DNA from 2 places in the Priestia sp. LL-8 genome. Region 2 is predicted to be linked to the other one. Evidence: riboswitches for the same ligand, from Rfam matches in the RefSeq annotation. Region 2 holds a riboswitch; the other holds the start of a gene.
What was found. Region 2 has a riboswitch for S-adenosylmethionine ahead of U9R83_RS06535 (bifunctional homocysteine S-methyltransferase/methylenetetrahydrofolate reductase). Riboswitches for the same ligand answer to the same signal wherever they lie in the genome.
Positions count from the first base shown of each region.

Region 1: linked by a shared signal. The riboswitch ahead of metK (methionine adenosyltransferase) and the one ahead of U9R83_RS06535 (bifunctional homocysteine S-methyltransferase/methylenetetrahydrofolate reductase) in region 2 are both predicted to bind S-adenosylmethionine.

Region 1 is NZ_JAZAQH010000001.1:4,642,955-4,657,907, forward strand. It holds gene U9R83_RS24195 (MDR family MFS transporter) at 19-1,206, opposite strand; gene U9R83_RS24200 (hypothetical protein) at 1,366-1,521, opposite strand; gene U9R83_RS24205 (YtzC family protein) at 1,534-1,797, opposite strand; gene U9R83_RS24210 (TIGR01212 family radical SAM protein) at 1,967-2,929, shown strand; gene U9R83_RS24215 (class I SAM-dependent methyltransferase) at 2,926-3,495, shown strand; gene U9R83_RS24220 (tetraprenyl-beta-curcumene synthase family protein) at 3,508-4,566, opposite strand; gene U9R83_RS24225 (alpha/beta fold hydrolase) at 4,598-5,374, opposite strand; gene U9R83_RS24230 (gamma carbonic anhydrase) at 5,482-6,009, shown strand; gene U9R83_RS24235 (phosphatase PAP2 family protein) at 6,201-6,725, shown strand; gene U9R83_RS24240 (glycosyltransferase family 4 protein) at 6,744-7,889, shown strand; gene metK (methionine adenosyltransferase) at 7,924-9,126, opposite strand; SAM riboswitch class I at 9,259-9,376, opposite strand; gene pckA (phosphoenolpyruvate carboxykinase (ATP)) at 9,751-11,340, shown strand; gene U9R83_RS24255 (DUF2584 domain-containing protein) at 11,375-11,617, opposite strand; gene U9R83_RS24260 (alpha/beta hydrolase family protein) at 11,673-12,455, opposite strand; gene U9R83_RS24265 (ABC transporter substrate-binding protein) at 12,629-13,627, shown strand; gene U9R83_RS24270 (ABC transporter ATP-binding protein) at 13,629-14,399, shown strand; gene U9R83_RS24275 (ABC transporter permease) at 14,473-14,953, shown strand, end outside.
Region 2 is NZ_JAZAQH010000001.1:1,289,922-1,304,874, reverse strand. It holds gene U9R83_RS06585 (LrgB family protein) at 1-199, shown strand, start outside; gene ptsP (phosphoenolpyruvate--protein phosphotransferase) at 241-1,962, opposite strand; gene U9R83_RS06575 (phosphocarrier protein HPr) at 1,962-2,228, opposite strand; gene ptsG (glucose-specific PTS transporter subunit IIBC) at 2,247-4,301, opposite strand; gene glcT (glucose PTS transporter transcription antiterminator GlcT) at 4,573-5,421, opposite strand; gene U9R83_RS06560 (hypothetical protein) at 5,553-6,425, opposite strand; gene ribH (6,7-dimethyl-8-ribityllumazine synthase) at 6,833-7,303, opposite strand; gene U9R83_RS06550 (bifunctional 3,4-dihydroxy-2-butanone-4-phosphate synthase/GTP cyclohydrolase II) at 7,395-8,588, opposite strand; gene ribE (riboflavin synthase) at 8,605-9,264, opposite strand; FMN riboswitch at 9,543-9,693, opposite strand; gene U9R83_RS06540 (YkvI family membrane protein) at 9,801-10,835, opposite strand; SAM riboswitch class I at 11,171-11,277, shown strand; gene U9R83_RS06535 (bifunctional homocysteine S-methyltransferase/methylenetetrahydrofolate reductase) at 11,385-13,223, shown strand; gene metH (methionine synthase) at 13,224-14,953, shown strand, end outside.

The DNA of each region.
Region 1 (14,953 bases), 3.4 Mb from region 2:
AAATAAAACCACCTCTATTTATTTAGAGATGGTTAGTGAACGCTGACGTTTTTCTTTTAATTTATAATCGTATATCCATGTTGTACACATGCTGAATAGCAATAGCCCAATTAATAAATAGCACAGCGTAGACATATTAAACGCATCGAAAATAACGCCTCCAAAGAGAGGACCAATCATTTTACCTGCAGTAGCCATGCTGTTAACTACGCCTTGATAAAATCCCTCTTTTCCAGATGGAGCCAACTGACTTGCAACAGCTGGAATGGCTGGCCAAACGAACATTTCTCCAATTGTTAACACAACCATTGCTGTTAAGAACTGCGGAAATGTTGTAGCATTCACCACGATAACAAAAGAAGCCACAAAAATAACCGTTCCAATTAGGACCTGTACTTTTAACGTTTTTGCTACTTTTTGAATGATGGGTACGATCAAAGGCTGACCGACTACAATTAAAATCCCGTTAATCGTCCAAAGCAAACTGTAGCTAGAAAGAGGTATATTCAGCTCACGCGTATGCGTAGCAATCGTTGTTTGCCACTGAACATACGCAACCCAGCATAAGACATACCCCGTACATAAAATAAGAAGAGCAGTCAGCTTCGTTTTATGCCCAATGCTTCCTGCTTCATTAAGGACATTCGTTTGTCCAACGGTAACCGAAATATGACGATATGAAAAAATAGCAATAAGCAGAAAAATAACGTATAAAATTGTATTAGCTAAGAAAATATACGTAAATGAATAAGACGCTACAATGCCCCCTACCGCGGCGCCAATAGCTACTCCTGCATTTTGAGCAACGTACATCGCATTAAATGCTTTTCTTCCGCCTTGTGGCCAAACGGACCCTGCCATTGCATACATAGATGGAAACACAATACCAGATCCAAACCCTACAACAACCAAGAGAACAACGTATGTAGGCCAACCATGGAAAAACACGAGTCCCACTAATGCAATAAGAGTAATAATAATTCCTGATAAAATGGATTTATATCCTCCTATTTTGTCAAAAAGCGTTCCTCCAAGCAAATTTCCTACTACGCTTGCAGCAGAATTCAGCATAAGAACCACTCCTGCTACGGATAATGACTTTCCTAAATGTTCATTTATATAAATTGTATTGAGAGGCCATAAAAATGAAGCTCCCGTTACGTTTACAAGCATACCAATAATCAAAAACCAAAGTGATTTGGGCATTGATCTCCCCCCCTATCTATTCGAATGCCAACGTACATTCTAGTCTTTTCTTAAAGGGTTCGCAATGCTTTTACATATAGACAATTTATTTGAAATTCGCTGACTATTTAAAAAGGTGATTTCACATGACAATATCATGCAAAATCACCTTTTTACCGCTTACTTTTGCTTCGAACGAACCGGCTGTGCACGCTTGCTGTTTCGTGCTTTTAATTCTTTTACCGGATCAAAATCTTTTCCTAGCTCAATGTCATTACTGTTGATCCCGTTTTTTGTTTTTTGTTCCGGATTATTTTGATTTGAACGCGTTGCCATAAAATCCTCTCCTTAATGCTGAGTTGTGATCAATTTATTTTGCAGCTGCTGAACTTGCAGGCGCATGCGATATAGCTGCTCTCTTTGCTGTGCATTTGCACTGTGAGAAAACTCTTCAATTTCTTTATAAGCATTTTCTAATTTTTCCTGTGCTTTTGTATATTCAGTGTCGTTATAATGTTCTTGCTTCATGCCTTCCTGCAACTGACCTTGTCCAAAGCGAATAGCATCTTCACACTGTTGCATAAGTTGATCCACTGCTTGACGAGTTGTCATTCTCTATTCCTCCTATTCGTTCATTTCTGTCTTATTTTGCGCAACTTTACTTCCCTTTACGACAAGAAGAACCTGTTAAATATAAGCATCCTTAAATTTGTTTGGCACTTTTTCACGTTTTTGATACAATTTGTTGATGTATATTGCATGTAAAAAGGAGGTTGCTGATTTGAATCAGACAAACCCATTTCCGTATAAATCTGAAAACAAACGTTATCATACCTGGAATTACCACTTACGTAACCACTTTGGCCATAAGGTATTTAAAGTAGCCTTAGATGGAGGATTTGATTGTCCAAACAGAGACGGCACGGTAGCTCACGGCGGCTGTACGTTTTGCAGTGCTGCCGGTTCGGGGGATTTTGCCGGAAACAGAGCAGATGACCTTGTGACACAATTTAATGAAATCCGTGAAAAAATGCATCATAAATGGAAAGACGGAAAATACGTTGCTTACTTTCAAGCATTTACTAATACTCATGCTCCTGTCGAGGAGCTTCGTGAAAAATATGAAGCTGTCTTAAAGCTTCCCGGAGTTGTTGGGCTTTCTATCGCCACGCGCCCTGACTGTCTCCCCGACGATGTGGTGGAGTACTTGGCTGAATTAAATGAACGAACTTATCTATGGGTAGAGCTTGGACTGCAAACTGTTCATGAACGAACTTCACTGCTTATCAACCGGGCACACGATCATCAATGCTATGTAGATGGCGTAGCAAAGCTTCGAAAACACGGTATTCGCGTTTGTTCTCACATCATTAATGGTTTGCCTTTAGAAACACCTGAGATGATGATGGAAACGGTACGGGAAGTAGCAAAATTAGACGTTCAAGGAATTAAGATTCATCTGCTTCATTTACTAAAAGGAACTCCTATGGTCAAACAGTATGAAAAGGGCCTTGTTGAATTTCTTTCATTTGAAGAATATGTAAAGCTTGTATGCGATCAGCTCGAAGTAATCCCTCCTGAGATGATTGTTCATCGTATTACAGGCGATGGACCGATAGACCTCATGGTTGGACCGATGTGGAGCGTAAATAAGTGGAGCGTATTAAATGCCATTGATCAAGAGCTCGAACGTCGCCAAAGCTATCAAGGAAAATATTATGAAAAAGAGTTGATGGAAAGATGAAAATAGAACGTATCCTGCCTTTTGCCCGCACGTTGCTCACTAATGCTGTGGCGGAAGGAGATGTCGCGATCGATGCTACAGCAGGAAATGGACATGATACATTGTTCTTAGCCAACTTAGTCGGAGATACAGGTCATGTATATGGATTTGACATTCAGCCCCAAGCCATTCAAGCAACTCAGCAGCGACTGACAGAACATCATGTAGAAAAACGAGTCACGCTTATCCAAGAAAGCCATAGCAATATAAACATGCTTCCCCACTCTATTAATGGACGAGTCACAGGAGCTGTCTTTAATTTAGGTTATTTACCAGGTGGAGATAAAGACATCGTCACCACTTCTGAAACAACAATCTCTGCAATTGAGCAGTTACTTGATTTGCTAGCACCTGAAGGAGTGATTGTGCTCGTTATTTATCATGGACACGAACAAGGGAAACAAGAAAGAGACGATTTACTAACGTATGTCCAAAACCTTGATCAAAAAAACGTTCATGTTTTACAATATCGCTTCATGAATCAGCAAAACAACCCTCCCTTCATCATTGCTATTGAAAAAAGATAAGCCGCATATGGCTTATCTTTTTAACATTCGGTACAAGCGTCCGTTGATATAGAAAAAGTAGCTGAGTGCTCCCCCCGCTTTGATTAATCTACGTGCATTCACATGGACGTGTTTTTGTGCCCGGACTTTTTGATCGGACAAATAAACGCCCAAGAGGCCCTTATAAATAAAGCAGTGAAAGTGATAATCTGGCAGTTTTTTAGCATACTCATCCGCTTTTACGACAAAATGCAAAAAACGATCCATCATTTGCTGATAATGAGGATAATAAAAACAAAAGTTCAAATCTCCTCCTGCTTTATCTTCTTCTTGGTCAATTAAATAATCGAGTAAAATATGTAAGCCTTGAATATAAGGAAAATATCCTGCTTTTATTTTCTGCGTCATTTCTTCGGTCATCTCTTCTTGAAAGCTATAAGCGACCAAACAAAAAATGCCTAACGTTGAACCAGAGCACGCTGAAAATTCATACCACTCCATTTCAGGAACACTGTGCCGGTGAGCATCGAACCAATTCTCTAATCGTGGAACTCTTTCCTTGATTTCAACATGCTTATGTATTTGCAAATCACAATAATAATTAGCTAGTTCTAATAAATGTGAAGAGACTATATGGTAATTACAAGCTTTTCGTAAGGACTGCTGACAAGTCTGGACAAGTCCGGCTAAGTATCCTCCGTCATCTTTATCCGTTCGAAAACGATAGTAATCGCCAAGGGGTGCATGAGGAGTCAACGCATCTGGCATCGATTCATGTAAGGCGGCAAAATCTTTAGGGTCAAGCGAATTGCTGCGGTCACATAAGTTGTCTAAGTAATCGCTGATTGTTTGGTAGGCAACAATAAATTTTATGCATTCCACCATGTTTTCTTTCGCTAAAATCGATAGGATACCGCCTCCTTCACAATGAAAAGTTTTTGTATCGATACTTGCCAATGCTTGAGTACGCAATTCTTTATTAGGAATCTCTTTTGCCCGTTCGCGCCAATAATTGAGCTCATGATGAACGACAGGAAACACTTCTCGATAAATTTTTCTCATTAATGAAATAGGACGAGACGGAATCTTCATTTATTTTCACCTCAACTTCTTACAGCACTCATTAAATGTGAAGATCAACAAAGCTTTTTGCATATGTAAAAACGTATTCTCTTTCAGGCTCATTAAAGATTTCGTGGTACAACTGAGACCATTCTTTGTAGATTTTTTCACTTAGTTCTATTTCATCAAACCACTGCCTAACAATCAGCTTTTCAATAATTTTGTCTTCTCCTGCCTGCATCACAAGAAGCGGGACATCAGGCAACCGATCGATATCTTTAAAAGCTAAGTTAACAGCTTGGATCAATTCCCGGTACCACCTTACAGAAACTTTTGTAACATACAGTGAGTCGTTTTCATCTTCATCTCGAACTTCTTGGTTTCTTGTTGCTTTTTCAACAGTGAGGCCTAAATCAAAAAGTTTGTTCGGCATAACTTTATTTAATCCTTTAGATAACATATCTAAATAAGCTGGTACTTGCTCTTTTAATCCTAAACAAGGTGAGGAAAGAATCGCACCCCATATAGGGAGATTTTTTGTCTGCAGCGTACGAATAACCGCCAGTCCTCCCATACTGTGACCTAACAGGAAAATAGGCAAATCATATTTTTGCGCTTCACGTACCCATTCTTCCACTTCATATACATATTCATCAAAGGATAGGATATGTCCTCTTCTTCTTGTTGTTAAGCCTTGGCCAGGAAGGTCTCCCATAATTACGTGCATTCCAACCGAACGCCACATCTCAATCAGCCAGCGATAGCGTCCGTGATGCTCCGCTGCTCCATGGACCATGACAATAACGCCTTTTGGATTTACTGCTTCCCATTTATGCATTTGAGTTACTCCTTCTTCCTTTTTTTGTTTACCTGCTTAAAAAACCTTTGTACACTTACATTAGAAGATTTACTACTTTTTTTCAACTAATAAAGGGAGATGATTTGATGATTTATCCGTATAAAGAAAAAATGCCTACCATTGCACCCAGCTGCTTCATCGCAGACTATGTCACGATTACTGGAGATGTCACCATCGGTGAAGAAAGCAGCATTTGGTTTAACACTGTTATTAGAGGAGATGTTTCACCTACGATTATTGGTAAACGAGTAAATATACAAGATCAATCAACACTCCATCAAAGCCCAAATGCTCCTTTGCTTATTGAGGATGATGTGACAGTAGGACATCAAGTTATTTTACATAGCTCCATCATCCGCAAACGCGCACTCATTGGCATGGGTTCTATTATTTTAGACGGTGCGGAAATTGGTGAAGGTGCTTTTATCGGTGCTGGAAGCTTAGTGCCTCCCGGTAAAAAAATACCGCCTAATACTCTTGCACTCGGCCGACCTGCTAAAGTGATCCGCACTCTGACAGAAGAGGATTTAAAAGATATGCAGCGCATTCGTACAGAATATGTAGAAAAAGGTCAGTATTATAAGTCTATTAAGAAATCTGATTCTTCATTATAAAGGGAACGTTCCCTCAGAAAGTCATACTGAGGGAATTTTTTTAGTATCTCCACAAACTCTCCAATCATGTTCTATTCTCTCCACAATTGTAAAGAAATTTCCATATTAATTTACATCGTTTTAGTACTGCCTCCACAATTAAAGATTAAACTGAATAATAAAGACGTATTTATTGAAAAGGGAGCGACTCTATGAAAGCCAAGTTAATTCAGTATGTATACGATGCCGAATGCCGATTATTCAAAAGCGTCAACCAACATTTTGATCGAAAGCACTTAAATAGATTTTTGCGTTTACTAACTCACGCCGGCGGAGCCACGTTTACCATTGTGATAGCGTGCTTGCTGCTATTTCTGCATCCTTCATCCGTCGCTTACGCTTGTGCGTTTTCTCTAGCCGTTAGTCATATTCCAGTCGCCATTGCTAAAAAACTATATCCGAGAAAACGACCTTATATTCAATTAAAACATACAAAAGTGTTAGAAAATCCATTAAAAGATCATTCATTTCCATCTGGACATACAACAGCTATTTTTTCGTTGGTTACCCCTCTTATGATTGTTTATCCAGCCTTCGCTGCTGTTCTTTTGCCTCTTGCAGTAACGGTAGGAATTTCAAGAATTTATCTCGGTCTGCACTATCCGACGGATGTCATGGTAGGTCTGATACTGGGCATCTTTTCAGGTGCTGTTTCACTGAACATATTTTTAACCTAATTGATAGGAGGAGTACTAATGAGAATTGCTTTATTTACGGATACATTTGCTCCAGAAGTTAACGGAGCTGCTAAAACACTTTATCAATTTACTCAGTATGTCAAATCAAAGCAAATTCCCATCCAGGTATTTGCTCCTGAATTTGCTCATGATCAGTCATTTTCAACGTATGTTCACCGTTCGCCCAGCATGCCGTTTTTCCTTTATCCAAACAGCCGCTTTTCATTGCCAAACGTTCTAAAAATTAAAAAGCAGCTGCGGGAATTCAATCCTTCTATTATTCATTTGGCCACTCCTTTTACAATGGGGCTTTGCGGCTCCTATTACGGGAAAAGATTAGGTGTTCCTCTTGTCGGCTCTTATCATACCAATTTTGATGATTATTTATCTCACTATGAACTTGAAAAAATGCGTGTACCATTGCAAAAATATATGAAATGGTTTTATAAACCTGTACAAAAAATATTCGCTCCCTCCGAAGTGACCAAACAGCAGCTAGAAGAACAAGGGTTTCACAACGTAGCTATTTGGTCGCGAGGGGTGAATCACAAATTGTTTCACCCCCACTATGACCGCTTTGATATTCGTATTAAATATAATATTAAAAAACCCTACATTTTAACTTATGTAGGAAGATTAGCTAAAGAAAAGAACGCTGATTTTTTAATGAAAATCGCACGATCTCTACCCGATCATATCCGCCATCAAATTCACTGGGTTATTGTGGGAGACGGCCCTTTAAAAGAGCAAATGCAGCAGCAAGCATCTGAGCATATGACATTTACAGGCTTCCTTGAAGGTAAGCAACTTGCTCATATCTATTCATCATCTGATTTGTTTGTTTTTCCTTCAGAAACAGAAACCTTCGGAAATGTTGTACTGGAGTCTCTTGCTTCTGGAACTCCTGTAGTGGCAGCAAATGCAGGAGGCGTTAAACAGATGGTTCAGCACGGGCGAAACGGCTACCTTTGCAAACCTCACTCCTTAGAAGAATTCAGTTCGGCTATTACAGATTTACTCGATGATTTGCATCAGCGGCTTCACTTTGGCCATGCAGCGAGACAATATGCTCTTACTCAATCATGGGACGCCATTTTTCAGCATTTGCTTTCAGAATATGAAGGTGTCGTAGAAAAATCTGCTGCAGGTATTCAGTGGGCATAAAAAAAAATCTCCGTTTTCACGGAGATTTTTTTTATTATTTAGCTAAAGCTTGAGTTTTTAATGCTTCCGCTTTGTCTGTGAACTCCCAAGGAAGCTCTACATCCGTACGACCAAAGTGGCCGTAAGCTGCTGTTTGCTTATAAATTGGGCGACGTAAATCAAGCATTTTAATGATGCCTGCTGGACGTAGGTCAAAGTTTTTGCGTACTACGTCTACTAGTACTTCTTCAGAAACTTTTCCTGTACCGAATGTATCAATTGAAATAGATACTGGCTGTGCAACACCAATTGCATATGCTAGTTGTACTTCACATTTATCAGCAAGATCAGCTGCTACAATGTTTTTCGCAACATAACGAGCTGCATAAGCTGCTGAACGGTCTACTTTTGTTGCGTCCTTACCAGAGAATGCACCGCCGCCGTGACGAGCATATCCGCCGTAAGTATCAACGATAATTTTACGACCAGTTAAACCAGCATCTCCTTGAGGACCGCCGATTACGAAACGTCCTGTTGGGTTAATGAAATACTTTGTATTTTCATCAATTAACTCGTTTGGAACAACTGGATTAATAACATATTCTTTTAAGTTACGCTGAATTTGCTCTAACGTTACTTCTGGGTGATGCTGAGTTGAAATAACAATTGTATCGATGCGAACAGGTTTGTTGTTTTCATCATATTCAACTGTTACTTGTGTTTTACCATCCGGGCGAAGGTAAGGAAGAATTTCTTCTTTACGTACTTCTGTTAGACGGCGAGCAAGTTTATGAGCTAATGAAATTGGAAGAGGCATTAATTCTTTTGTTTCGTTACATGCGTAACCAAACATTAACCCTTGGTCTCCAGCTCCGATTGCTTCGATTTCTTCATCTGACATTTGACCTTCACGTGCTTCTAACGCTTGGTCTACACCAGCAGCGATATCAGCTGACTGCTCGTCGATAGATGTTAATACTGCACAAGTTTCAGCATCAAATCCGTATTTTGCACGAGTATAGCCAATTCCTTTAATTGTTTCACGAACTGTTTTAGGAATATCCACGTAAGTAGAAGTTGTAATTTCACCACTTACTAAAACTAAACCAGTTGTTACGCTTGTTTCACAAGCAACACGAGCATTTGGATCCTTTGCTAGGATAGCATCAAGAATTGAGTCAGAAATTTGGTCACAAATTTTATCGGGATGTCCCTCTGTAACAGATTCTGACGTGAACAGACGACGTTGTGTTGACATCAGTTTTCCTCCTTATAAATACGATACATTGTGATACGGTACTCATTCCCTTATTTTCATTACACGTTAAAAAATATAAAAAAACCTTTCCTTGTATCGAGGAAAGGTATCAAATTCTACATAAGCCTTTCACTCTTATCGATCAAGGTTGTGCCCTTGCATCAGGTTAGCACCTTATCGTCTACACAAAAAAATGACGATGGTTGCTGGGTTTCATAGGGCCTGTCCCTCCACCAGCTCGGGATAAGAGAGTATCCGTTCAAGGACATATAATACATGAAAAAGCGCTTCACTGTCAACAACATTCAAATGGAAATCATCTCTTTATGTTTGAATCTGTTTTAATGTAACATACTCAAATTCTGAAATAGTATACCTTATTAAGAATCATCACTAAGTTTGGTTAATAAGACAGATCAAAATGAAGCTTTCACTTAAAATAGCCTCACTTTTTTCGCTTCTAGCACATATACATGTGTCTAAAATAGGTATAACGTACATTTTTTTATAATGCACAAACATTTTTAGTTAAATAGTATAGAATAATTAAATAAATGTGTTATACTAATTATAAATTTCAAACATTAATGAATAAATAATAGCTAAAAAAGGAAGGTAGTGCACATGAGTACTGTTGATATGTCTATCGAATTAAATGGTTTGCTTCAATTAAAAACAACAAAACATCAATTATCTGTTCCACAACTTGTTGAAAAAATTCTAGCTCGACGCGAAGGGACGCTGACTTCTACAGGTGCTGTGTCAGTCGAAACCGGAAAATATACAGGTCGCTCTCCTTTAGATAAATTTATTGTAAGCGATGCTGTATCTTCAAAAACGGTTGAATGGGGACCTGTCAATCAGCCAATTTCTGCTCAGCGATTCGATGCGCTATACAAAAAAGTCTTAACCCACTTAAAGAAGCAGGATGAACTTTTTGTTTTTAATGGATATGCTGGAGCTGATAAAAAGTATCAGTTACCAATTCAAGTAGTTAATGAATTTGCATGGCATAACCTATTCGCTCAGCAGTTATTCATTCGCCCTTCAGCCGAACCAAAAACAAATGATGATGTGAAGCCGTTTACAATTGTAGCAGCTCCAACGTTCAAAGCTGACCCTGAAACAGACGGGACGAATTCTGAAACCTTCATTATTCTTTCGTTAGAGCGACGTATTGTGCTAATTGGAGGAACTGAATACGCTGGTGAAATGAAAAAATCTATTTTCTCAGTGATGAACTTCTTGCTTCCTCAAAACAATATTCTATCTATGCACTGTTCTGCTAACGTAGGAGAAGAAGGTGACGTTGCATTATTCTTTGGTTTATCTGGAACGGGTAAAACAACGCTTTCTGCTGATGCAAACCGTCGTTTAATCGGAGATGACGAGCACGGTTGGTCAAGCTCTGGTGTATTTAATATTGAAGGAGGATGCTACGCGAAGTGCATTCAACTTTCCGAAGAAAAAGAACCGCAAATTTTCAATGCAATTCGCTTCGGCGCCGTACTAGAAAATGTAGTGTTAAATCAAAATACGAAAGTAGCAGATTACAATGATAATAGTTTAACAGAGAATACTCGTGCCGCTTATTCAATTGACTCTATTGATAATACGGTATTGCCAAGCGTTGCTGGGCATCCTACAGCTATTGTCTTTTTAACTGCTGATGCTTTCGGCGTCTTGCCTCCAATCAGCAAGCTTACAAAAGAACAAGCGATGTACCATTTTCTGAGCGGATATACTAGTAAGTTAGCTGGAACAGAGCGCGGCGTAACATCGCCACAGGCTACTTTCTCTACATGCTTTGGTGAGCCTTTCTTACCTCTTGCTCCAACAACTTATGCAGAAATGCTAGGAAAGAAAATCGATGAACATAATGTAAATGTCTACCTTGTAAATACTGGATGGACCGGCGGTGAATACGGCGTAGGCGAACGAATGAAGTTAAGCTACACTCGAGCTATGGTTCAAGCAGCCCTTGAAGGAGAACTAGCTAATACCGAAACAGTAACAGATGCTATTTTTGGTTTATCGATTCCAACTCATGTTCCGGGAGTTCCTGATGAAGTGCTTCAGCCTTCTAAAGCATGGAACGATGCAACAGCTTATAACCAAAAAGCAACTGAGCTTGCTGCTAAATTCAAAGCTAATTTCAAGCGTTTTAATGATGTAGCATCTGACATTTCAACATTAGGCGGACCTAGAGTCTAATAAAAAACCGATCGTCTTATAGACGATCGGTTTTTTAATTAGTCGAATGTAATTTTGTCAGTTCATATGTGACAATAGTTTTTTCCTGCGCCATTTCTACCTTACGCACAACAGCAGTTCCAATACATTCTCCATTTTTCGTTTTGTGAATGTTTAATGGAATATCTAACGGATACAAGCGATATCCTTTTTTCTCAATTTGAAAAATGTTATCCGTTACACGCTTTTCGTTGCCTTTTGTCACAATCATTGTATTTAATTCTAGCGGCATACCCATTTTTTTCTCACTCCTCACTGTTATTCTACTTGTTTTCTCTATCGTAGCATATCTTTTATTGCGCTTTCATCCACTTCGTTAACTTCTTCACCGTTTCTCGGTTTTCTTTTGGTGGAAAAGCATGTGGAAAGTTTTCGAAGTACCAGCTGGTAACTTTTTTATTGGACTTCTTTAGTTTAGATTCGAGCTGATAGGAATGATCAACCGACACGTTTTTATCTTCTAAACCATGAATAAGCAAGACCGGCGGCTCGACGAGATGAGCACGGTTCAAAGGTGTCCTCCATTCGTATCTTTCAGGATATTTAGAAGGAGTTCCTCCAATCACCCGCTTCATCATTCTTCTTAAATCTTCTCTTTCTTCATATGTCAGCACCATATCCGTGACGCCTCCCCATAACACAAGAGAACGGCTGTCATTTTTTTCAATGGCTGTGAGTAAAGCCATCACTCCCCCTCTTGAAAACCCAAAAATATGAATGCGGTCATGGTGGACGTTAGGGAGCTGTTTCAGTAAATCGTAAGCAGCAAAAGCATCGTAACGATCATCTCCTGCAAAATCTTCGTTTCCTTCGCCTCCTTGATTTCCCCTATAGAATGGAGCCATCACAATAAAACCTTGAGAAGCAAATTGAATGAGTCGAGCAGGACGAACCGTTCCTACGTTCTTAATACCTCCTCTCAAGTATAAAAAGCCGTCATACATTCCTTGTTCTTTTGGTTCCGCGAGCATCCCTTTAATTTTAAGTCCTTGACATGCATATGTAATTATCCAAAGCGCCACGCGAGGGTTAGGTGACGGAAAACGCTGTTTATGTAGAATTGTTCCATCCTTCATTTTTTTCCTCCATTCTTTATATAACTGGCCTGTTTTTCACCCGGCAACCTATATCGGCAATCGTTGAACTATACTTCTTTGATTTTCCACACGATTATATAGGCACTCACCTTCTTCCACTTCCTTACATACATTATCATAAAATATTTTATTATTTTAAGGAGGTTTGCTTTATGAAACCAATCAAATGGCTTTTTTCTTTGCTTGCTATTATGATTTTACTCATTCCACTAATTAGCTGCAGCAAAACAACATCTGTACAAACGGTTCGTGTCGGCGAAGTAACTCGCTCTATCTTTTATGCTCCCCAGTACGTCGCTATTTCAAAAGGTTTTTTTGAAGAAGAAGGACTAAAGGTAGATTTAAAAACAACGTGGGGCGGAGATAAGACAATGACGTCACTTTTATCTGATGGCATCGACGTTGCCTTAGTCGGCTCGGAAACTTCAATCTACGTATATGCACAGGGTTCTAGTGATCCCGTCATCAACTTTGCACAGCTAACCCAAACCGATGGAACATTTCTAGTAGCACGTAAAAAGGTCGATCAATTCTCATGGGATCAGCTTAAAGGCAAAACGTTTCTTGGTCAACGTAAAGGCGGCATGCCGCAAATGGTAGGGGAATATGTGTTGAAACAGCATAATATTGATCCTAAAAAAGATGTAAAACTCGTTCAAAACATTGATTTTGCTAACGTTGCAAATGCTTTTGCTTCTGGTACTGGAGATTACGTTCAATTATTTGAGCCAACGGCTAGTATTTTAGAGAAACAAGGAAAAGGACATATCGTTGCTTCCTTCGGAAAAGAATCAGGAACAGTTCCTTATACAACATTTATGGCCAAAGAAAGCTATTTAAAAGATAACCCTGAAGCAGCAGCTAAATTTACTCGAGCTATTTACAAAGCACAAAAATGGGTGAATACACATAGCACAGATGAAATTGCTGAAGTGGTTGCACCGTATTTTGAAGATACACCTAAAGAAACGCTGAAAACGGTTATTGACCGCTATAAATCCCAAAAATCCTTTGCAACTAACCCTTTATTAGATCAAAAAGAGTGGGATCATTTACAAAAAATCATGGACGAATCTGGAGAACTTCCAAGACACATCGATCACAGCAAGCTAGTCAACACAAAATTCGCAAAGGATGCAATGAGTGAGTAATATGACAAAACTTCACATTCAAGATGTTCAGCATATGTATCTTACGACAAAGTCTGCTACCACTGCACTTGAACATATTAACTTGTCTATTGAAGAAGGAGAATTTGTTTCCTTTCTCGGCCCAAGCGGATGTGGAAAAACGACGCTTCTATCGATTATTGCCGGCTTGATTGAACCATCGTCCGGCTCTGTCACAATAGACGGTGAAAATATCGGAACATCAGTCCCGAACATCGGTTATATGCTTCAACAAGATTACTTGTTTCCGTGGAAAACCATTAAAGAAAATATTTTACTTGGGCTTGAAATTCGCGGACAGCTAACAGATAAAACAGAGAGTAAAGCACTTTCACTTCTAAAAGAAATTGGTTTACAGGGCGTAGATGACCTATATCCGCACCAGTTATCCGGAGGCATGAGACAACGCGTCGCTTTAGTCCGAACACTTGCGATTGACCCTGCTATTTTACTCTTGGATGAACCTTTTTCAGCACTTGATTTTCAAACAAAACTCAAGCTTGAAGAACTTGTCTCCAAAACACTGATGACTTATCAAAAAACGGCCGTTTTGGTCACGCACGATATCGGCGAAGCCATTGCTATGAGCAGCCGAATCTTTTTATTCTCAGCCAAGCCGGGGAAGATCGCAAAAACATTTACGGTTCCTTCTATTTTGCGAACCCTTTCTCCGTTTGAAGCACGCCAGCACCCTGTCTATAACGATTTATTTATGGACATATGGAAGGAGCTTGATCAACTTGAAACCCACTAGCTCCCTAAATACTCTTCACGAAAACTACCTTCGCAAGGTTCGCGGCGAAAAACGATTAGTACTGAGCGTGCAGATGATCATTTTCTTAGCCTTTTTTAGCTTCTGGGAACTAGCTTCTCGTTTAAAGTGGATTGATCCTTTAATTTTCAGTTCCCCTACTAAAGTATGGCATTTATTTTTAATTAAACTTGCCGACGGCTCGCTAGCAGAACATATTGGTTTTACATTATTTGAAACGGTTCTTGGCTTCATTTTAGGCACATTGCTAGGTATTTTACTTGCAACGGCCCTTTGGTATTCAACTAGGCTTGCAAACATATTAGACCCTTACCTCGTTATTTTAAACGCCATGCCCAAAGTAGCGCTGGGCCCTATTTTAATAGTAGCGATCGGTCCAGGATTTTTCTCAATTTTAACGATGGGAGCGATTATATCCGTTATTATTACATCCATCGTCGTTTACACAGCCTTTAAAGAAGTTGATCCAAACTATATTAAATTACTAAAAAGCTTCGGTGCAACGAAAACCCGCTGTTTTAAAGAAGCAATTCTGC
Region 2 (14,953 bases):
AAAACTCATTAAGCTCCTCGCACTGCACTCTTCTCTAGCAAGAGGTCTTCTTTTAGGCGTAGCTTCTCATGGGACAGGTACAGCAAGAGCTTTTGAATTTGGAAAAATTGAAGGTACTTTTTCTAGCCTTGGCATGATCGTAGCAGCACTTCTTACAATGCTGTTTGCGAATATGCTTCTGCCTACTATTTTCGCTTAAAAGATAAAAAAGGTGTGATCATATATGATCACACCTTTTTATTATCCAATATGAAAAGTTGATTTTACGAACTCAATAACTTCTTCCGTAGAAGACATTGATAGAATTGTATCTAAATGAGGTTCGATATCAGCTTTTGATAATTGACGGATTTGAGAACGAGCTTTCAGAATAGATGTTGCACTCATTGAGAATTCATCTAAGCCTAAGCCTAAAAGAATTGGAATTGCAATCTCATCTCCTGCCATCTCTCCGCACATGCCTACCCACTTACCTTCTTTGTGAGCCGCTTTGATTACCATATTCACTAAGCGAAGAATCGCTGGGTTATACGGTTGATATAAATAAGACACGCGCTCATTCATGCGGTCAGCAGCAAGCGTGTATTGAATTAAATCGTTTGTTCCGATAGAGAAGAAATCTACTTCTTTAGCAAATAAATCTGCGATTACCGCTGAAGAAGGAATCTCTACCATCATCCCTACTTCGATGTCTTCCGAAACTTGTACGCCTTCTTGTTGAAGTTTAGCTTTTTCTTCTAAAAGAATAGCTTTTGCTTGACGGAACTCATCAACAGTAGCGATCATAGGAAACATAATTTTCAGATTACCGTATACGCTTGCACGTAGAAGCGCACGAAGCTGTGTACGGAACATGTCTTGCATCTCTAGACATAAGCGAATGGCACGGAATCCTAAGAATGGGTTCATTTCTTTTGGTAGATTTAAATAAGGAAGCTCTTTGTCTCCACCAATATCAAGAGTACGAACAACCACTGGTTTGCCTTCCATACGTTCAAGAACTGTTTTATAAGAAGTAAACTGCTCTTCTTCCGTCGGAAGCTCTTCGCGGCCCATATATAAGAATTCTGTACGATAAAGGCCAACGCCTTCCCCGCCGTTTTCTAATACGCCTTTTACATCTTCTGGTGTACCAATGTTAGCTGCAAGTTCAACGTGATGATCATCAGCTGAAACCGTTTTTTCATTTACAAGCTTAGCCCACTCAGCTTTTTGTTCTGCATACTCAGCGGCTTTTTTCTCGTAAGCTTTTACTGTTTCTTCGCTTGGATCAACGATAACTTCGCCATCTAAACCATCAACAATTACTAATACGCCGTTTTGAATGTCTTCCATAACTGTTTTTGTACCTACAACAGCTGGGATTTCCATTGAACGCGCCATAATTGCTGAGTGAGAAGTACGTCCGCCAATATCTGTTGTAAATCCTTTTACGAACTTACGATTTAACTGTGCTGTATCAGACGGCGTTAAATCTTCTGCGATAATGACAACTTCTTCTGAGATTAAGCTTGGATTTGAAACGTTTACACCTAAAAGATGAGCTAATACACGTTTTGTTACGTCACGGATATCAGCAGCACGTTCTTTCATATATTCATTGTCCATTGACTCAAACATATTAATAAACATTGCCGCTACTTCATCAAGTGCATGTTCAGCGTTTACATTTTCATTCGTAATTTTATCTTTAATTGGATTAATAAGTTCAGGATCGCTTAGAACTAATAAGTGAGCTTCAAAGATTTCTGCTTTGTCATCTCCAAGTTCTTTACGAGCGTGCTCTCTAATAATTTCAAGTTCTGATTTTGATTTTTCTAGCGCAGCTTCTAGACGTGCTACTTCTGCTTCAACTTCAGTTACTGATTTTTTTTCAACGGTTAATTCTGGATTTTCTAGACGAAATGCTTTAGCAATAGCAATGCCGCTAGAAGCGGCAATGCCTTGAATTTCCTTTGTCATTATTCGCCTAATCCTTCTTTGCTCATTGTATCTTCAAGAGCAGCAAGTGCATCTGCTTCGTCAGAACCTTCTGCAGAGATAGTGATTGTAGCGCCTTTTTGAATACCTAAAGACATAACGCCCATGATTGATTTTAAGTTTACAGTTTTACCGTTGAATTCTAAGTTGATATCAGAATCAAATTTGCTTGCTGCTTGTACTAAAGTTGTTGCTGGACGTGCGTGAATTCCTGAGTCTGCTGTTACTGTAAATGTTTTTTGTGCCATGTTAAATCAATCTCCTTTTTACTTTGAAATGTTAATAATATTTGCTTCTTGTTGAGAAACTTGGCCCTGCTTTAAGATATCAATTTTTTCATCAGCTTGTAAATTCGTGAAAATGATCGGCGTAATCGTCGATGGCGCATTTTCTTTTACAAAGTCTAAATCAATTTTCAATAGAGGCTGTCCTTTTTTCACTTCATCGCCTTGGGCAACTAAAGCTTCAAAACCTTCGCCTTTTAAATTAACTGTATCAATACCAACGTGAATTAAAATTTCACGTCCAGTCGTTGATTCAATACCTAAAGCATGTTTCGTCGGGAATAAGTTTACTATTTTTCCGTCCACTGGTGCAACTACTGTGCCTGTTTTCGGAATAATTGCAAAACCGTCACCCATTAATTTTTGTGAAAATACCTGATCTGGTACTTCCGATAAAGGTACCAATTCTCCCTCAATCGGTGAAACAATATCATTACCATTATCGCTTCCTACTTCAGATGTTGCAACAGGTTTTTCAATTGTTTTTGTCTCTTCTTTTGTGACAACCGGTGTTTTGCCATTCATAATGTCTTGAATTTGACCTTTTAACGTGTCAGATTTCGGACCGAAAATAGCTTGAATATTGTTACCAACTTCAAGAACACCAGCTGCTCCGAGTTTTTTCAAGCGGTTTTTATCAACATTACCTACATCATCTACTGATACACGTAAACGCGTAATACAAGCATCTAAATGTGTAATGTTTTCTTTACCGCCAAGTGCAGCTAAAACATTTGTTGGAAGCTCTGCTGCTTCTACTGCTACATCTTCTTCTCCTTCTTCTTTATCTTCACGACCCGGTGTTTTTAAGTTGAATTTACGGATTGCAAAGCGGAAACCGAAGTAGTAGATAACTGCTAGAACTAAACCTACTGGAATAACTAGCCACCATGCTGTACGGTTTTGCATAACTCCAAATAGAACGTAATCGATAACTCCACCTGAGAATGTCATACCGATTTTAACATTTAATAATTGCATAACCATAAATGATAAACCAGCAAATACTGCGTGAATTGCAAATAGTACTGGTGCTACGAATAAGAATGAGAACTCAAGCGGCTCTGTAATACCCGTTAAGAAAGATGTTAAAGCAGCTGAACCCATGATACCAGCTACATATTTTTTGTTTTCAGGACGAGCTTCGTGATAAATCGCAAGAGCGGCTGCTGGCAATCCGAACATCATGAACGGGAATTTACCAACTTGGAACGTTCCTGCTGTTAAAGGCACGCCATCTGCTAATTGAGCAAAGAAAATCTTTTGGTCACCGTGAATATGTTGACCTGCTTTATTGACATAATCACCAAACTCAAACCAGAACGGAGAGTAGAAGATGTGATGAAGTCCAAATGGAATTAATGAACGTTCAATCAATCCAAATACAAAAGCTGATAAAGTTGGGTTTGCATCAATCATGTTAGTAGAGAAAGCATTTAATCCGCTTTGAATTGGCGGCCAAATGAAAATCATAATAACACCTAAAAGAATTGAAAATACCCCAGTAATAATTGGTACAAATCGTTTTCCTGCAAAGAACCCTAAATAAGATGGTAATTCAATATTGAAATAACGATTATACATGGATGAAGCTAAAATACCTACTATGATACCTCCGAATACACCTGTAGCTAACGTAGGAATTCCTAAGATGCTAGTGTAAGCTGGATTGGCACCCATTTTGTCAGGATCTAGCTGTCCTGTAGCAACTAAGATTGTGCTCATTGTTTTGTTCATAATTAAGTAGCCTACGATTGCAGCAATACCTGCTACACCGTCACCACCAGCTAAACCAACGGCAACACCAACGGCAAACAATAGCGATAAGTTGTCAAATACAATTTGACCTGCTTGCGACAAAACATTTGAAACCAATTGAACCCAGTCTGCACCAAGTGCCGGTACTGCATCCAACAATGTAGGGTTTTGAAGCGCTGTCCCTACTCCAAGTAAAATCCCTGCTGCCGGTAAAATCGCAACCGGTAACATAAGCGCTTTTCCGACTTTTTGTAATACTCCAAAAAGTTTTTTAAACATGGCGCTTACCTCCTTTTATATATTTAGTGTGCAACAAGCTATTTATTTGATACGTGAATCATTAACGCGCTTTCATAAAACGCTTTCTTTAACTAGAAAACTCATTACATCTCCTGGTGTCCTGAAGCCTAAGTTTTAAATGATTGCGCTTTCTTATAACAAAAAAAGGCATGAGGAAAAAGAAACGACAAATGGATACAGTCATCCAATTACACATCGCTTCATTTCTCACTCATGCCTGATCGTATCAGTAACACGTATTGAAATGATTTTATAAATCCGTTTTTGTTATAAGTCGCTGCAGATGCATCGTTAAGTAAACTGCTTCTGCTTCATACACAGGTAAATGTAACGCTTGCTGCATTACTTTTATCACTTTCCAAGACACATTGTAACACAGAGGATATTCTTCTTTCAATAGCAAAGCAATTTTTTTTGGCTCTTCTATTTTTTCTCCTGTTTTTACTCGATCAATAGCAAAATGCAAATGACGAATCAATCTCATATAGTGTACAGATTCTTTGTCTACCTGCAGATGAAGCGATTCTTCAATTACATTAATAATCGTTTGAATAAGCTGCGAGTCTTGATTCACTTCCAGCAGATTTTTTTCAGTCAGCGCGCTGTGAATATGTAGCGCAATAAAACCAATCTCTCCTACTGGAAGCTGCACGCCTATTTTACGACTAATAATTTCTACCACTTCAGATGCGATCGTGTATTCCTCTGGATATAAGGCTTTTGTTTCAAGTAAGAATGGGTTTTTAAGCCCCATTCCCTGCTGAAAACGTTTTATCGCAAACGCGATATGATCCGTTAATGAAATGTGTATATGCTCATTCAAAGGAATGTTAACACGCTTTTGAATGTGCGTTACAATATCATTCATCATTTCAATCACGTCTTCATCCACCTGAGCTAAAAGCTGCTTGTACTGTTCTTGCTCTTCTTCACTCTTTAACAAAAACATTTTCTCCACGGCTTTTGCATCGATTTCATCGCCTTTTTTCTTATTGAACCCTATTCCTTTCCCAATTAGCACAACTTCATCATAGGTAAGGTGTTTAGCAATTAATACATTATTATTAAGTACCTTTTCTACAAAAAAGGACTCTTTCACGAATCCTTCACTCCCCTGTTTCGGCTTTCTATTATTTGCTTTCCTATCTTACAAATAATACGCATAACCGTCAATTCATTTTTCTTTGTTTCAAATATTATTGAACTAAACTATTTGAGTTACGTATTATCTTAGTAGTTCTTTGCTGGAAACGCAACGTCTTTTTTGCTCGTCCCATAACAATTTTTCATAATAAAGTTTTGAAGCATAACGCTCAGAATGAATGCACCCGCTTGTAAAAGCGTAAAAAGAACAAGTGAAGTGGTAATAGATACCAGCAAAACCCCATAGTGAATCAGCAAAATATCTACTATACGTAGCCCTGCTATAATCATTCCAGCTCCCACAAAAAATTCTTTAGCTACACTCCAAACGAGGAGAATCGTAACAATACAAACGTAAATTATCGTTGCATTTACGGAATCATGAGTAGCCGACGCAAACCATCCTGTATAAAACCAATTATTATGAAAATATGCTAACAGCATAAACATAATAGTAGAAGTAATGGCGAGCATTCCGAGAAAAAATGTAGCGTAATGCACAAATGTCATATACCGTTCTGTTAGCCATACATACCAAATCTTTGAAATGCTAAAGCCTATAGTCATTAAAACGCCTGTATAAACTGTTTTCCACCAGTGATGTGTATAAATATCCCAGTGTAAAAATAATTCTTCAACCCCCATAAACATAGCTGAAATAATTAAAATATAGCGAAATTTTAATTGATAAGCAGCTACCACCATACCCATGATTGGAAAAGCAAACGCTTGAGAAGTTAAAGACCCAAACAAATTATCAAAATATTCATTGGTCATAAAATCAGGATCGTAATTGTAACTTTCAAACAACACAAATACAACATACTCTAGTACATAAGCCATTCCAATGATAAAGAAAAGCAAAACGACTAGCTTTTTATCTTTTTTACGTATGAATACCGTAAGCAAAACGGCTGTGCTGATAATAATCAATGCAAAAAAAGCAGTATAATGAGGCATAGACGTCTCCCTTTTACGACCTAATTATTACTTAGAGTAAGACGTTTTAGCCAAATTATACATAGCTAGCTTCTATTCAAAAGAGCTTGAGACATAACTACATCAATTCAATCTAAAGGCGAACAAACGGGATACATGAGATAGTATGGATCGCTTTCTACACTGCAGCTGATTTCCGCGCAAGACTACTTCGCTTTACGCGGGGTCACACTTCTTACGCTTTTCCCCCAGGAGTCTTTACTTTATCCTTTAATCTACCGTTAGAAGCCAATACATACATGAAACCTGCGTTCATCCTACCAATGAAAAAATCCGAACGATTCATCGTTCGGATTTCCCTTCAACTAACGTACTTTTGTTTCAGCCTCTTTTAACTCTTCAGCTTATAAAAACTGGAATGGTATCTATTATCCTTCAATCATTTTTGAAAGGTTAGCCATTTCGATAGCTGATGCTGCAGCTTCCCATCCTTTATTTCCTGCTTTTGTTCCTGCACGCTCAATTGCTTGCTCAATTGTTTCGGTTGTTAATACACCAAAGATAATTGGCACACCTGTTTGTAAGCTTTGAGATGCAACGCCTTTTGCTACTTCATTACATACAAAATCAAAGTGTGGAGTAGCTCCTCGAATAACGGTTCCTAGCGTAATAACCGCATCATATTTTTTAGATTCAGCTAATTTTTTAGCGATTAATGGAATTTCATAAGCGCCCGGTACCCAAGCCACATCTACATCTTCATCAGCTACGCCGTGACGTTTGAGCGCATCTTCTGCTCCACTAAGTAAACGGCCTGTAATAAATTCATTAAAACGCCCTACCACGATTCCGATTTTTAATCCTGTGCCTACTAAATTTCCTTCATATAAATGATTCATCTCTTGTTCCTCCTGCTAGTAGTAATATATAGTTATTTACATTTCTTTTCATGAATTAGCTTCATTTGTTATAACGAAAAAAAGTGTAAACTTATAAATGTAATAAATGACCTAGTTTTTTAGCTTTGGTATCTAAGTATTTTTTATTGGCATCCACTGCCGGCATTTGAAGAGGCACTCTCTCTACCACTTCAAGGTCGTAGCCTTTTAGCCCAGTAATTTTACGAGGGTTATTCGTTAAAAGCTTCATTTGTTTGACTCCAAGGTCTTTTAAGATTTGAGCACCGATTCCATACTCTCGTAAATCCGCAGCAAACCCGAGTTTTTCATTCGCTTCTACGGTATCGTATCCTTCTTCCTGCAGCTTATATGCTCTTAGCTTATTTAATAAGCCAATGCCTCTGCCCTCTTGACGCATATACAGCAGAATGCCGCGTCCTTCTTCTTCAATTTGCGTAAGAGCCGCGTGAAGCTGAGGACCGCAGTCACAGCGCTCAGAGCCAAACACATCTCCAGTCAAACACTCGGAGTGAACGCGAACGAGAACAGGGCTATTGTGATCAATATCACCTTTGATAAGGGCCACATGTTCTTTATTATCAAGTTTATTTGTATATCCTACAGCTTTAAAATCACCAAATGCCGTAGGTAAGCTCACTTCTACTTCACGGCTAATCAGCTGGTCATGCTTGCGGCGGTAGGCAATCAAATCTTTTATTGTAATCATTTTTAAATCGAATTGCTCTGCAATTTTTGTTAAATCCGGTACGCGTGCCATTGTTCCATCTTCATTCATAATTTCACAAATAACACCCGCAGGCTTTCCTCCTGCTAATACGGCTAAATCAACAGCGGCCTCTGTATGACCTGCACGCTGCAGAACGCCCCCGTCTTTTGCAATCAACGGGAAAATATGTCCTGGGCGTTGAAAATCACTTGCTACCGTCGCTTCATTTATAAGAGCCATAACAGTAGCAGAGCGTTCGTATGCACTGATACCTGTTGTACTTGAAATATGATCAATACTTACTGTAAATGCTGTTCCATGTACATCCGTATTGTTCGCTACCATCGGGTGAAGATTCAATTTATGCGCAATTTCTTCATTAACAGGTGTACAAATTAATCCTCTTCCATGAGTAGCCATAAAGTTAATAACCTCAGGGGTCGTTTTTTCGGCTAATGCAATAAAATCTCCTTCATTTTCTCGATCTTCATCATCGCATACAATAACCACTTTTCCCTTTTTTAACTCTTCAATGGCTTCTTCTACTTTATGAAACATCGCTTTCACCTCACTGTTAATTTGTAAAACCATGCTGCTGCAACAAATCCTTCATATTACCTGAACGATTCGAGGCGCCAGGAGTTGACTTATTCGTCATCATTTGATGCATATATTTAGCTAACATGTCGCATTCAATATTCACCTTGTCTCCTCGCTGTTTGTCTCCTACGACTGTGTGAAGCACCGTATGAGGAATAAGAGAAATAGTAAATGATTGGTTGCTGACATCAAAAATAGTAAGACTTGTTCCGTCTACAGAAACAGATCCTTTTAACATCATAAATTCACGAAGTTCAGGGTCGACTTGAATTTCATAATAAAAGGCATTTCCTTTACGTGTTTTGCTTACAATGGTTCCAATTCCATCAACGTGTCCGCTAACGAAATGCCCTCCAAACCGGCCATTTGCAGCCATCGCCCGTTCTAAGTTAACACGTGATCCAACGGTTAGAAGCTGAAGGGTACTTGCTTTAATCGTCTCCGGCATGACGTCGACCGTAAATTCATTTTGAGAGTATGCCGTTACGGTTAAACAAACTCCGTTAACTGAAATACTGTCCCCTAAGTTCACATCTTCTAACACGGTCTTCGCATCAATCGTAAGAACAATTGCTTCTGTAGCCTTTTGAATACGTTTTATTTTTCCAATTTCTTCAATAATACCTGTGAACATTTTCTTCACCTGCTTTGGCGCTATTCCAACTTCTTATGCCGTTTTGAAATAGCAGCTGCTTTTTTTTCATATTTATCTTTCCCCCAACCACTGAAAATAAAAAAGCCCCTTGAACAAATGTCCAAGGGGTCGGCTGAGCTGAATCAGTTTTATCTATGCAAAATTCCGCTAATTGTATACGAAATAAACAGTTATATTTTGTGTACAAAAACAAGGGTAGCTTTAAAAAAGGCAAACCTGTCCCTTATTAATACAACACAAAAAAACAACTGTGCTTCCTGATCCTTCTCCCATCCAGACTTTTACTGTCGGCTCTAGATTTTAACTAGATCCACCGCTAACATACATCGTATGAAAACGGGTCACGGGCTTAAAAGCATATGCTTTATCACCGCCGGTTGGGACTTACACCCGACCCCGAAGGATAATATATTCGACTGCTAGAGTCTTATTTGTTTTACATTATAGCAAAGTAAAATCGACTTGTCACATCATTTAACTTCGTTTTTTCACATCTGTTCTTTAAAATCCAGCTTTTAGCTTATTTTTTCTTTTTTAATACATAGCATCCATACAAAAGCTAGTCCAATATAGCCAAATATCGGATACAAGAACTCAAGAAGCTGGGCATATCCGAATTGCCCAATAATAAAGCATGCCGAGATAATAAATGCAAAAGCTTGCTTATCATTCAGGGGAAGAAATGACTGAAGCTGCTTAGCGATTCCAAATACATTTCCAATCAATGTAGTAAAAATCTCGCCTAACACAACTACCGTAAATAAAACATTCACCCACGCTGAGATATTTTTGACAACGGCACTCATCGGAATATCAAGTTGAAATGAATAAGGCAAATTGGAAAGAGCAAGATGCGTAGAAACAAGCATAAACGTAAGTACACACCCTCCTATTACGGCCCCTTTTTTAATCACGCTCCTATCTTTCACAGAGCTTCCTAATGGAACCAAAACGGCCTGAGCCAAAGCTAGATTTAGGGAAATATATAAAAAGGGACTAACCGCCCACTTCCACTGTGTGACGAGCGTTAAATCCGGCTTCGTTTGAATCAGTGAGAAATAGCTGATATTTGGCACAAAGATAATAAGAGCAAATGAAAGCATCATCGGCACAACAAGAGAATTAACCATTAAAATACCGTTAATTCCTCTTGCGATAAATATATAAGTTAAAACAATTGTAAAAATCATCCCAACAGGAGGCCACAGCCCGAACTGTTCTTTTCCTATTGCCCCCGTACTCGCTAGCATGACTGAAGTTACTCCAAATAAAATGACAATCATTACACCATTTACCGCTTTTCCAAGCACATGACCAAATAAATATGTATTAAGCTGCTGATAAGAAGAAGCCCCAATTGCGTGCGAAAGCAGCATCATTTTTGAACCTAGCCAAATAAAAAACAAGCCGCTGACCAAAATTCCAACCATTCCAAGTTCCCCGTACTGTGTAAAAAATTGAACAATTTCCTTGCCTGTTGCAAAACCGGCTCCTACAACGGTGCCTACATACGTAGCAGCAACCTGCAGCGTGAGTTTCCACCTTTTCATGCCCATCACCCTTCTACCCTTCATAGTTCACTATATGTAGAAACGGTTAAAAAAAGACGAGCCTTTTTACGTGTAAATCTAAGCATATCCTAGCGCTTTTCCTTTTTCATTTATTTTATTTCTTTTTTTATTTTCTTCACAAAACCCCCTTAACCCTTAACATAACAGCAATTCTCAAACAAAATATACGGATATTTTCACTTTAGCTTTCAGATTTTCCCCAATATTTGCTGGAAATTCACAATTTACTGTTGTATAATTTCTAAAAATCAGATAAATTATTAAATAAGTATTCTTTCTATTTAAAAAAATATGTTTCAATTATATACAATTGATTCTTATCATGAGAGGTGGAGGGACTGGCCCTTTGAAACCTCAGCAACCAGTCGTTGGAGACATGGTGCTAAATCCAGCAAGCAATTTATTGCTTGGAAGATAAGAAGGCGAAAAAAGTCTTCTTCTTAAGAAGACTTTTTCTATTTTATCGGCATATTGCATAAAACGAATCACTCGTGAAATAGAAGCGGAACAATTTAAGGAGGTTTTGACATGGGGTTACTTGAAGATTTAAAGTCTAAAATTTTAATTGGGGATGGTGCCACTGGTACCCTCCTTTACTCACACGGTATTGACAGCTGTTTTGAAGAACTAAACATCACAAAACCAGAAGAGGTTTCTCGTATTCACAGAGCCTATGTAGAAGCTGGTGCAAACGTTATTCAAACAAATACGTACGCTGCTAATTATCAAAAACTTGCCCGTTATGGATTAGAAGATTCAGTCAAAGACATCAATGTTGCTGGTGTAAAATTAGCGAAACAAGCTGCAAAAGATCAGGCTTACGTGGTTGGTACACTCGGCGGAATTCGTTCTTTCCAAAAAAACGCTATTAGTTTAGAAGAGGTTAAGCGAAGCATTCGTGAACAAATGTTTTGGCTTTTAAATGAAGGTGTAGATGGCCTTTTATTTGAAACATACTATGATTTCGAAGAATTAAAGACCGTTCTTACACTTGCAAGAAAAGAAACGGATAAGCCTATTATCACCCACGTTTCCCTGCATGATATTGGCGTACTGCAAGATGGGCGTTCTTTAGCAGATGCATTAAAAGAATTAGAAGACTTGGGAGCAGATATTGTCGGGCTAAACTGCCGTTTAGGTCCTTATCATATGATTCAGTCTCTTGAAGAAGTACCGCTTCCTGATCGAGCTTTCTTATCTGCTTACCCTAATGCCAGCCTTCCGGCGTATGTAGAAGGAAAGCTGGAATATGAAACAAATGAAGACTACTTTGTAGAAAGCGCGCGTTTATTCCGCGAACAAGGGGTTCGCTTAATTGGAGGATGCTGCGGTACAACACCAGCCCACGTACGCGCAATGTCATCTGCCTTAAAAGATTTGCCTCCGATTACAAGTAAAGTCGTTAAAATGAGACCAGCCGTTACGGTTCAAGAGCGTGAGCAGCAGGATAAACCTCATATGCATGAAATTGTGAAAAAGCGCCGCTCGGTTATCGTCGAGCTAGATCCACCTAAACAGCTTGGCCCGACGAAATTTTTAGAAGGCGCAAAAGCACTTGATAAAGTCGGCGTAGATGCTATTACATTAGCTGATAATTCTCTTGCCTCACCTCGCATCAGCAACTTGGCAATGGCAACACTGATGCAGCAAGAAACAAAAGCACGACCGCTTATTCATATTACCTGTCGCGACCGAAATTTAATTGGACTTCAATCTCATTTAATGGGACTTCATACGCTAGGAATGAATCAAGTGCTTGCGATTACCGGTGATCCGTCAAAAGTTGGCGATTTCCCTGGTGCCACTTCGGTCTACGATCTATCTTCATTTGACTTGATTAGTTTAATCGCTCAGTTTAATGAAGGACTATCTTATTCCGGCAAACCGCTTGGTCAAAAAACCAATTTTTCCATTGCAGCCGCCTTTAACCCAAACGTGCGTCACTTAGACCGAGCCGTTCAGCGCTTGGAAAAGAAAATCGACTGCGGGGCTCACTATTTCATTACTCAGCCTCTCTATTCAACTAAGCAAATTGAAGAGGTATATGAAGCAACCAAACATTTAACAACACCGGTATACATCGGGATCATGCCGTTAACAAGCGCAAGAAATGCGCGATTTATTCACCATGAAGTACCTGGAATTAAATTATCCGAAGATATTCTAGAGCGAATGGACGCAACGGGAAATGACCGAATTCGCGGTGAAGTCGAAGGCCTTGCGATTGCAAAAAACTTAATTGATACAGCATATGAGCTATTTGACGGTATTTACTTAATTACGCCGTTTATGCGCTATGAAATGACCGAAATTCTAACACGCTATATTCATGACAAGCAACTTGTTACATCAGAAAGGAAGATATAAATGAGCTCACTTATCGAACAACAACTAAAGAAGCGAATACTCGTCATCGATGGAGCAATGGGAACGATGATTCAAGATGCTGATTTAACCGCTGAAGATTTTGGCGGCGAAGAATATGAAGGCTGCAACGAATATTTGACTCGAACAGCGCCTCATGTCATTCAGCGCATTCATGAAGAGTACTTTGCAGCAGGTGCTGACATCATTGAAACCAATACGTTTGGCTCAACATCTACCGTACTTGATGAATACGATTTAGGTCACTTGGCGTATGAATTGAATATCGAAGCTGTGAAGCTTGCTTGTGCAGCCCGCGATAAATATTCAACTCCCGAATGGCCTAGGTTCGTAGCTGGAGCTATCGGTCCTACCACTAAAACGCTCTCTGTTACCGGAGGCATTACATTCCCTGAACTAGTAGAATCGTACGAAGAGCAAGCTCGAGGTTTGTTAGACGGCGGCGTTGACTTGCTTTTAGTCGAAACCTGTCAAGACATGCTGAACGTAAAAGCCGCATTTCTAGGCATTACAGCAGCGTTTGAAAAACTAAAAACCGAAGTTCCTATTATGATTTCAGGAACAATTGAGCCTATGGGAACAACTCTCGCTGGTCAAGATATCGAATCTTTTTACTTATCACTGGAACACATGAAGCCACTTTCAGTCGGACTTAACTGCGCGACAGGCCCTGAATTTATGACGGATCATATTCGCTCTCTTTCAGACCTAGCCACTTCAGCAGTTAGCTGTTATCCAAACGCTGGACTTCCGGATGAAGAAGGCAATTATCATGAATCCCCTGAGCTGCTTGCTCAAAAAATTAAAGGGTTTGCTGATAAAGGCTGGCTGAACTTTGTAGGCGGATGCTGTGGTACAACGCCTGCTCATATTAAAGCACTGGCTGAAGCGGTAAAAGAGGTTGCGCCTCGTTCGCTTGATCGCTCCGAGCATAACCATGCTGTAACCGGTATTGAACCACTTGTATATGACGATTCTATGCGCCCTCTTTTTGTGGGAGAACGTACGAATGTAATCGGTTCTCGCAAGTTCAAACGCCTGATTGCGGAAGGAAAAATTGAAGAAGCATCTGAAATTGCGCGTGCTCAGGTTAAAAATGGTGCTCACGTTATTGATATTTGCTTAGCAGATCCAGACCGTGAAGAAATGGAAGATATGGAGGAGTTTATTCAAGAAGTTGTAAAAAAAGTGAAGGTTCCTCTTGTAATCGATTCAACCGATGAGAAAGTTATTGAAAAAGCTTTAACGTACTCACAAGGTAAGGTCATTATTAACTCCATTAACTTAGAAGATGGTGAAGAGCGTTTTGATGCAATCTTACCGCTAGTAAAAAAATTCGGTGCAGCTCTGGTTGTCGGTACAATCGATGAAACAGGCATGGCCGTTACTGCAGAACGAAAAGTAGAGATTGCTAAACGCTCACATGATTTGCTTGTTGAAAAACATGGCTTTAATCCAAAAGATATTATTTTTGACCCTCTTGTGTTTCCTGTAGGGACTGGTGATGAACAATATATTGGTTCTGCTGAAGAAACAGTTAAGGGAATTAAAATGATTAAAGAAGCCCTGCCTGATTGCCTGACCATTCTTGGCGTAAGTAACGTGTCATTCGGTCTTCCTCCAGTCGGACGTGAAGTACTAAATGCCGTTTACCTTTATCACTGTACGCAGGCTGGACTCGATTATGCCATTGTTAACACCGAAAAATTAGA